One region of the Pseudomonas sp. E102 genome, then DNA from elsewhere that is predicted to be linked to it. Evidence: predicted binding sites of a transcription regulator. Region 1 holds the regulator's gene; the other holds the start of a gene.

The links. Region 1 encodes sigma-54, which starts transcription at its own class of promoters, with help from an activator protein. Its sites were predicted from a motif close to ANTGGCATNNANNTTGCTNT; they were not measured.
Region 2: DOCECA_RS00615 (pilin) is a predicted target of sigma-54. The motif match lies at 1,872-1,891, and genes of this name have one in related genera.

The regions. Positions count from the first base shown of each region.
Region 1 is NZ_CP084025.1:3,949,203-3,953,307, forward strand. It holds gene lptA (lipopolysaccharide transport periplasmic protein LptA) at 1-273, shown strand, start outside; gene lptB (LPS export ABC transporter ATP-binding protein) at 273-998, shown strand; gene DOCECA_RS18105 (RNA polymerase factor sigma-54) at 1,193-2,689, shown strand; gene hpf (ribosome hibernation-promoting factor, HPF/YfiA family) at 2,765-3,073, shown strand; gene ptsN (PTS IIA-like nitrogen regulatory protein PtsN) at 3,086-3,550, shown strand; gene rapZ (RNase adapter RapZ) at 3,553-4,105, shown strand, end outside.
Region 2 is NZ_CP084025.1:121,313-125,417, reverse strand. It holds gene DOCECA_RS00630 (DUF748 domain-containing protein) at 1-116, shown strand, start outside; gene DOCECA_RS00625 (DUF2845 domain-containing protein) at 118-417, shown strand; gene DOCECA_RS00620 (BON domain-containing protein) at 735-1,088, opposite strand; gene DOCECA_RS00615 (pilin) at 1,394-1,825, opposite strand; gene pilB (type IV-A pilus assembly ATPase PilB) at 2,051-3,751, shown strand; gene DOCECA_RS00605 (type II secretion system F family protein) at 3,754-4,105, shown strand, end outside.

The DNA of each region.
Region 1 (4,105 bases):
CAGTTGCAGACCGCAGGCGACACCAAGCCTGTGCAGGGTTACGGGGTCACCATCCAGTATCACGCCGCCCAGGACCGCGTTGTATTGATCGACCGCGCCAAGGTCGTCGACAAGGACAACAACGTGACCCAAGGCGAGAAGATCGTCTACGACACGGTCAAGAAGCTGGCCAGCGCCGGCCGTGCCACTGGCAGCAAGGTGACCGAACAGCGTCCGCGGATCGACATGGTGATCCAGCCGAAAAAGAAAACCGACGAGCAGAAGGCGCAGTAATGGCAACTCTGAAAGCCCAGCACCTGGCCAAGAGCTACAAGAGCCGCCAGGTTGTGCGCGATGTCAGCCTGTCCATCGACAGCGGCCAGATCGTTGGCTTGCTCGGCCCCAACGGCGCGGGCAAGACAACCTGTTTCTACATGATCGTCGGGCTGGTTCAGGCCGACCAGGGCCGCGTACTGATCGACGACCTGGATGTCAGCCACCAGCCGATGCACGGCCGGGCGAAGGCCGGTATCGGTTATCTGCCGCAAGAAGCGTCGATCTTCCGCAAACTGTCGGTGGCCGACAACATCATGGCCATCCTCGAGACCCGCAAGGAGCTCGACAAGGCCGGCCGCCGCCAGGAATTGGAGAGCCTGCTGCAGGAATTCCATATCAGCCACATTCGCGACAACCTGGGCATGAGCCTGTCCGGCGGCGAACGTCGTCGCGTGGAAATTGCCCGCGCCCTGGCTACCGCGCCGAAATTCATTCTGCTCGACGAACCCTTCGCCGGCGTAGACCCGATTTCGGTGGGCGACATCAAGCAGATCATCCATCATCTCAAGGCCAAGGGGATCGGCGTGCTGATCACCGACCACAACGTGCGCGAGACACTGGACATCTGCGAGACCGCCTATATCGTCAACGACGGCCAGTTGATCGCCGAGGGCGACTCGGCCACCATCCTGGCCAACGAGCTGGTCAAGGAAGTGTATCTGGGCCACGAGTTCCGCCTTTAAGCCACGAAGCCTCAGGCGAAGGCCTGGGTGGCGCCGAATGTCCGATGACGACCCGTGGGCACTCTCAATTAATTGAAGACGCCCCCTAGGCAAACACTTCAGTTTCAGGCATATAATTTGCTTAAGTTTGGCGCTCCGGCGCCCTGTAGTGGATGGCGCATGTGCGCCGGCAAATAAGGTGTTAAGCCCCTGCCATGAAACCATCGCTAGTCTTGAGAATGGGCCAGCAGCTGACGATGACACCGCAGCTGCAACAGGCCATCCGCCTGCTCCAATTGTCGACCCTGGACCTGCAACAGGAAATCCAAGAGGCCCTGGAATCCAATCCGATGCTCGAACGCCAGGAAGAGGGCGACGACTTCGACAACACCGATCCACTGGCCGACAATGTCGAGCAGAAAACCACCCCGGAAATCCAGGAACCAACCTACCAACAGGAAGCCGCCCCCACGGTGGACAACCTTGAGGATGGCGAATGGAACGAGCGCATTCCCAACGACCTGCCCGTGGACACGGCTTGGGAAGACGTCTATCAGACCAGCGCCAGCAGCCTGCCGAGCGGCGATGACGACGAATGGGATTTCACTACCCGCACGTCCGCCGGCGAGAGCTTGCAGAGTCATCTGCTCTGGCAACTGAACCTGGCGCCGATGTCCGATACCGATCGCCTGATCGCCGTGACCCTGATCGATTGCATCAACAACCAGGGTTACCTGGACGAGACGCTGGAAGAAATCCTCGAAGCCTTCGACCCCGAGCTCGACATCGAGCTGGACGAGATCGAAGCCGTCTTGCATCGCATCCAGCAGTTCGAACCCGCCGGCATCGGTGCTCGCAACCTGGGCGAATGCCTGTTGCTGCAGCTGCGCCAATTGCCCGCCAAAACCCCGTGGCTGGCCGAAGCCAAGCGCCTGGTGACCGATTACATCGACCTTTTGGGCGGACGCGACTACAGCCAACTGATGCGTCGCATGAAGCTCAAGGAAGATGAACTGCGCCAGGTCATCGAGCTGGTGCAAAGCCTCAACCCGCGTCCTGGCTCACAGATCGAATCCACCGAGCCCGAATACGTCGTCCCCGACGTAATCGTGCGCAAGCACAACGATCGCTGGCTGGTGGAGCTCAACCAGGAGTCGATGCCCAAGCTGCGCGTCAACGCCCAGTACGCAGGTTTCGTCAAACGCGCCGATACCAGCGCCGACAACACCTTCATGCGCAACCAGTTGCAGGAAGCGCGCTGGTTCATCAAGAGCCTGCAGAGCCGCAACGAAACCCTGATGAAAGTCGCCACCCAGATCGTCGAGCATCAGCGCGGCTTCCTGGAATATGGCGACGAAGCGATGAAGCCGTTGGTCCTGCATGACATTGCCGAGGCGGTGGGCATGCACGAATCGACGATTTCACGGGTGACCACCCAGAAATTCATGCATACCCCTCGGGGCATCTATGAATTGAAATACTTTTTCTCCAGCCACGTCAGCACCTCCGAAGGCGGCGAATGCTCGTCCACGGCCATCCGCGCGATCATCAAAAAACTGGTCGCTGCGGAAAATCAGAAAAAGCCGTTGAGTGACAGCAAGATCGCTGGTTTACTGGAGGCACAAGGCATTCAGGTGGCCCGCCGTACCGTCGCCAAATACCGCGAATCCCTGGGGATCGCACCTTCGAGCGAACGCAAGCGGTTGATGTAACAGGCCACGCCACAGCGTTCCAGTGGCAGGCACCCAGCCTGCCGCTTTATGCACTGGCAACGAAGGAGAAGCTGTATGCAAGTCAACATCAGTGGACACCAACTGGAAGTGACCGAACCCCTGCGCACCTACATCGGCGAAAAACTCGACCGATTGGAGAGGCATTTCGACAAGATCACCAACGTGCAAGTCATTCTGAACGTCGAAAAGCTGAAGCAGAAGATCGAAGCCACACTGCATATTCCCGGCGGAGAAGTGGTTGCCAATGCGGAGCATGATGACATGTATGCCGCGATTGACCTGCTGACCGACAAGCTGGATCGCCAACTCAAAAAGCATAAGGAAAAGACCCAGAGCCTCCTCCAGGGCGCAACCGGTCGTTAACCCCCCCAATCCATGATCCGACTAGAAACCATCCTGACCCCCGGCCGTTCCCAGGTGAACGCGCCGGGTGGCAGTAAGAAGAAAGCCCTCGAACAAATTGCCAACCTGATCCACCGCGAAGTGCCGGATCTGGAAATGCAGGACGTCTTCGAGGCCCTTATCGCCCGTGAAAAACTAGGCTCCACCGGTTTTGGCAACGGCATCGCCATTCCACATTGCCGCCTCAAAGGCTGTACGTCGCCGATCAGCGCGCTACTGCACCTTGAAGCGCCCATAGATTTCGACGCCATCGACGGCGCCCCGGTCGACCTGCTGTTCGTATTGCTGGTTCCGGAAGCGGCGACCGATGCGCACCTTGAGCTGCTGCGCCAGATCGCCAGCATGCTGGACCGCAAGGAAGTGCGCGAAAGACTGCGCAGCGCAACGAGTAACGACGCTTTGTATCAGGTTGTCCTGGACGAGCAGAACGGTCATTAAACATGCGCATGATCATCGTCAGTGGCCGCTCCGGCTCCGGTAAAAGTACCGCCCTCAATGTGCTTGAGGACAGCGGCTACTACTGCATCGACAACTTGCCGGCAGGCCTGCTTCCGGAGTTGGCCGAGCGCGCCCTGATCCACACCGAACTGGCGCAACCGCTGGTCGCCGTGTCGGTCGATGCCCGTAACCTGCCCAGCCACTTGTCGCGCTTCCCCGAACTGCTCGAGGAAGTGCGCAGCCGCCATATCCAATGCGATGTGCTCTACCTGGATGCCGACGAAGAAACCTTGCTCAAGCGTTTCTCCGAAACTCGCCGGCGCCATCCACTGAGCAATGCGAGCCGCTCCCTGGCCGAAGCGATCCATGACGAAAGCCAACTGCTCGGGCCCATCGCGGACCTGGCGGACCTCAAGCTCAACACCACGAACCTGAACCTGTATCAACTGCGCGACACCCTCAAGTTGCGCCTGCTGAACCAGCCAGAACCGGGTACGGCCTTTCTCGTCGAATCGTTCGGTTTCAAACGCGGAATGCCGGTAGATGCCGACCTGG
Region 2 (4,105 bases), 1.9 Mb from region 1:
TCCTCGTGGACAAGGGCAAGCTGGCCGATGACCGCGTGTACTTCATTGACGCCAGCCTGGGCCAGGCCGAAAAGGACGGCACCGTCATTACGCCAATGCATCTGGATGCAGAATGAAATGAAGTATTGGTACGGATTCAGCCTGAGTCTGCTGCTATTGGCAGCGGGCCAGGCCACAGCCGCCAATACGTTGCGCTGTGGCAGCCATTTGATCAGCATCGGTGATCGTACGAGCGAGGTGCTGCAAAAATGTGGACAGCCTGCAGCGCGTGATGATCTTGGCTACAAACGCAGCGTCAACCGCCGGGAGGAGTATCCGGTGGAGGAATGGACTTACGGACCCCGTAGCGGGATGTACCAGTACTTGCGCTTCGAGAGGAATCGGCTGGTGGAGATTACCAGCAAGCGTGGGCGGTGATTGGTTGGGCTATTCCAGGGTATCTGCAGCGACAGTGCCGACGCCTTCGCGAGCAGGCTCGCTCCCGCATTTGATTGCATTTCTACCTGAAGAAACTCGGTCCGCCGTGGGAGCGAGCTTGCTCGCGATGGGGGCAACTCGGTCTCCCTGACTGGCTCACATTTCCTCTCCCAGAATAGAACAGGCCCCCGGCACGAATGCCGGGGGCCTGTAATGGCCACGTCCATGTGGCCTTTCGCATGAACTCCAAAGCATCGGCAAGCGTAAAACACAGCCCGCTTGCCACGCCTTCTCCCGTCCAGGCGAGAAGCCTTGCCTTACTCGGATTTCAGGCCATCGGCCGACACATCACGTACGCCTTTGATTTTCTTGGCGATCGCGACGGCGGTGTCTTTCTGGGCATCGCTCAACACAGCGGTCGAAGACAGGGACACGACGCCCTTGTTGGTTTCAACCTTGATGTCGGAGCCTGGAATGCCTTTCTCGGTCACCAGGTCGGCCTTGACCTTGGTGGTGATCCAGGTATCGGAAACGTCTTCCTTAGCCTCTGTCACTTCGCCCGCAGCCAGCATCATCGGGGCCTGAGTTGCTTGGGTGGTCTCGGCGAAAGCGCTAGCCATGGTCAGGGTCAGTGCAGTGGCAGCAGCGGCAGTGATAGCGAACTTCTTCATACGAGTAACTCCTGTTTTTCTCAGAAACTGCCGAAATTGCATCGCGGCAGGTTGTCAGGAGTAGTGCGAAGGCTGTGCCAGTTTTGAAACGACGTGAAATTCGTTATAAATCAATAAGTTAAGCGAAGCGGTTATTTTCATAATCATGCAAATTGCATGACCGAGGGATTTGGTACATGCAACATGCGGGTTTTGCCGGATTGCTAAGCTCATGAATTACCGAGGTTATTTCAATATTGGAGATTACCCCCGCTAAATGACAAAGCCCCGCTGATGCGGGGCTTTGGTTAGTCTCGCAACAACTGTCAACCCGCTGCCGCGCCAGCCGCTGCTGTGCAACCGCCCGCAGGCAAGAACTCTTCCGCAACGTTAGAAGTACATGTCCAGGCACCTGTCCCGGCACGGCTGAGAATGATCGTCTTGCCTATGATGGAGGCAGGTGCCTCTTTGATAGTGCAAGTGATGCTGGCCGTCCCAGCGGCCGCGTCACCCCCAATGGTCATCGTGCAGTTATTGCTCGACGCCGGTACGCCCGTGTTGGCAGCGGTTGGCGTTGTACCTTTATTCAGAAGGTCTTCAACCGGCACCTTCAATGAAGAAGCTTCCGCCAGCCCGACCGTCACCTTCGCCCGCGCCTGGTACTTCGAGTACTGCGGCAACGCAAACGTCGCCAGGATCCCAATGATCGCCACCACGATCAGCAGCTCGATCAGTGTAAAACCCTTTTGCTTATTCATAGACATCTCCCGTGCATGAGTCGAAATCTCATGACCTGAAACGGTCATTGCAGGGCACATGCCAACCCTGGAAGCCCCGCCAGCCCAGGCTTTCCCTGCCGCATGGGATCAACGTCCTACCCCAACAGCCGCACTATCTGACGCTTTTTGTCACCTCTGCTCGCTGGTCAGCCACCGATGCTTGACTAGGCTATAAATCATGAACAGTCCGCGTCCGGTATCCCCATGAATGACATCGCCCTCAGCGGCCTGGCCAAGCAATTGGTGTTGGCTGAACTGATCACCGAACAAAGCGCGCAGCAGGCTTTTCAACAGGCCCAGCGCAACCGAGTGCCCCTGGTCAGCTACCTGGTGCAAAACAAACTGATCCAGAGCCGCCAGGTGGCGGAAATCGCCTCCGAGCATTTTGGTATCGCCCTGCTGGACCTCAACAGCCTAGACAAAGACAACCAGCCCGCCGGCCTGGTCAGCGAGAAACTGGTGCGCCAGCATCACGTGCTGCCGCTGTGGCGGCGCGGCAACAAGCTCTATGTGGGCATTTCCGACCCCACCAATCACCAAGCCATCAACGACATCCAGTTCAGCACCGGCCTGACCACCGAAGCCATCCTGGTGGAAGACGACAAGCTCAGCGATGCCATCGAAAAATTCTTCGAATCCAGCAGCACCGGCCTGGAGGGCATGGCCGACGTCGATCTCGACGGCCTGGACATCGAGTCGATCGACGACCGCAAGCAGGACACTATCGCGGGGCAGGACGGCGACGATGCGCCGGTCGTGCGTTTCGTCAACAAGATGCTGCTGGACGCGATCAAAGGCGGCTCTTCCGACCTGCACTTCGAGCCTTATGAGAAAACCTACCGGGTGCGGGTGCGTACCGACGGCATGCTGCGGGAGGTCGCCAAGCCTCCCATCCAGCTAGCCAACCGCATTGCCGCGCGCTTGAAAGTCATGGCGAGCCTGGACATTTCCGAGCGACGCAAACCCCAGGACGGTCGACTGAAGATGCGCCTGTCGAAGACCAAGTCCATCGACTTCCGGGTCAATACCCTGCCCACGCTGTGGGGGGAAAAAGTGGTGATCCGGATCCTCGATCCCTCCAGCGCGCAAATGGGCATCGATGCCCTGGGCTATGAGCCGGAACAGAAAGACCTGTACATGACAGCCTTGAAGCAACCACAAGGGTTGATCCTGGTGACCGGGCCGACCGGCTCGGGCAAGACCGTGTCGCTCTACACCGGCCTGAACATCCTCAACACCGTGGATATCAATATCTCCACGGCGGAGGACCCGGTGGAAATCAATATGGAAGGCATCAACCAGGTCAACGTGAACCCGCGCCAGGGCTTGGATTTCGCCCATGCCCTGCGCTCGTTCCTGCGTCAGGACCCGGACGTGATCATGGTCGGCGAGATCCGTGACCTGGAAACCGCCGAAATCGCCATCAAGGCCGCCCAGACCGGGCATCTGGTGCTGTCCACCCTACACACCAACAGCGCCGCCGAAACACTGATCCGCCTGCAGAACATGGGCATCCCCGGCTTCAACATTGCCACGGCGGTCCACCTGATCATCGCCCAGCGCCTGGCGCGCAAGCTGTGCGCACAGTGCAAGAGAGCCATCGAGATTCCCGAGGAAACCCTGCTTAAAGAGGGTTTCCCCCGGGAACGCATCGGCTCATTCACGATCTATGAGCCGGTCGGTTGCGAACAGTGCAACAGCGGTTACAAAGGTCGCGTGGGGGTATACGAAGTGGTGAAGAACACGCCAGAGCTGCAACGATTGATCATGGCCGAGGGCAACTCCCTGGAAATCGACCTGCAGATGCGCAAGGACGGCTTTAACGACTTGCGCACCTCGGGGCTGTTCAAAGTGATGCAAGGCATCACCAGCCTCGAAGAAATCAACCGGGTCACCAAGGATTGAACATGGCGGTCAAGGCAGTAAAAACCGACGTCTACACGTGGGAAGGCAAAGACCGCAAAGGCACGAAAATGTCCGGCGAACTGACCGGCCAAAGCCCGGCACTGGTCAAGGCACAGTTGCGCAAGCAGGGCATCAACCCGGGCAAGGTTCGCAAAAAGTCCACCTCGATATTCAGCAAGGGCAAGCGCATAAAGCCGTTGGACATCGCCCTGTTCACCCGCCAGATGGCGACGATGCTCAAGGCCGGGGTGCCGCTGTTGCAGGCGTTCGACATCATTGGCGAGGGCTTCGACAACCCGAATATGCGCAAGTTGGTGGACGAGGTGAAGCAGGAGGTCGCCGCCGGTAACAGCT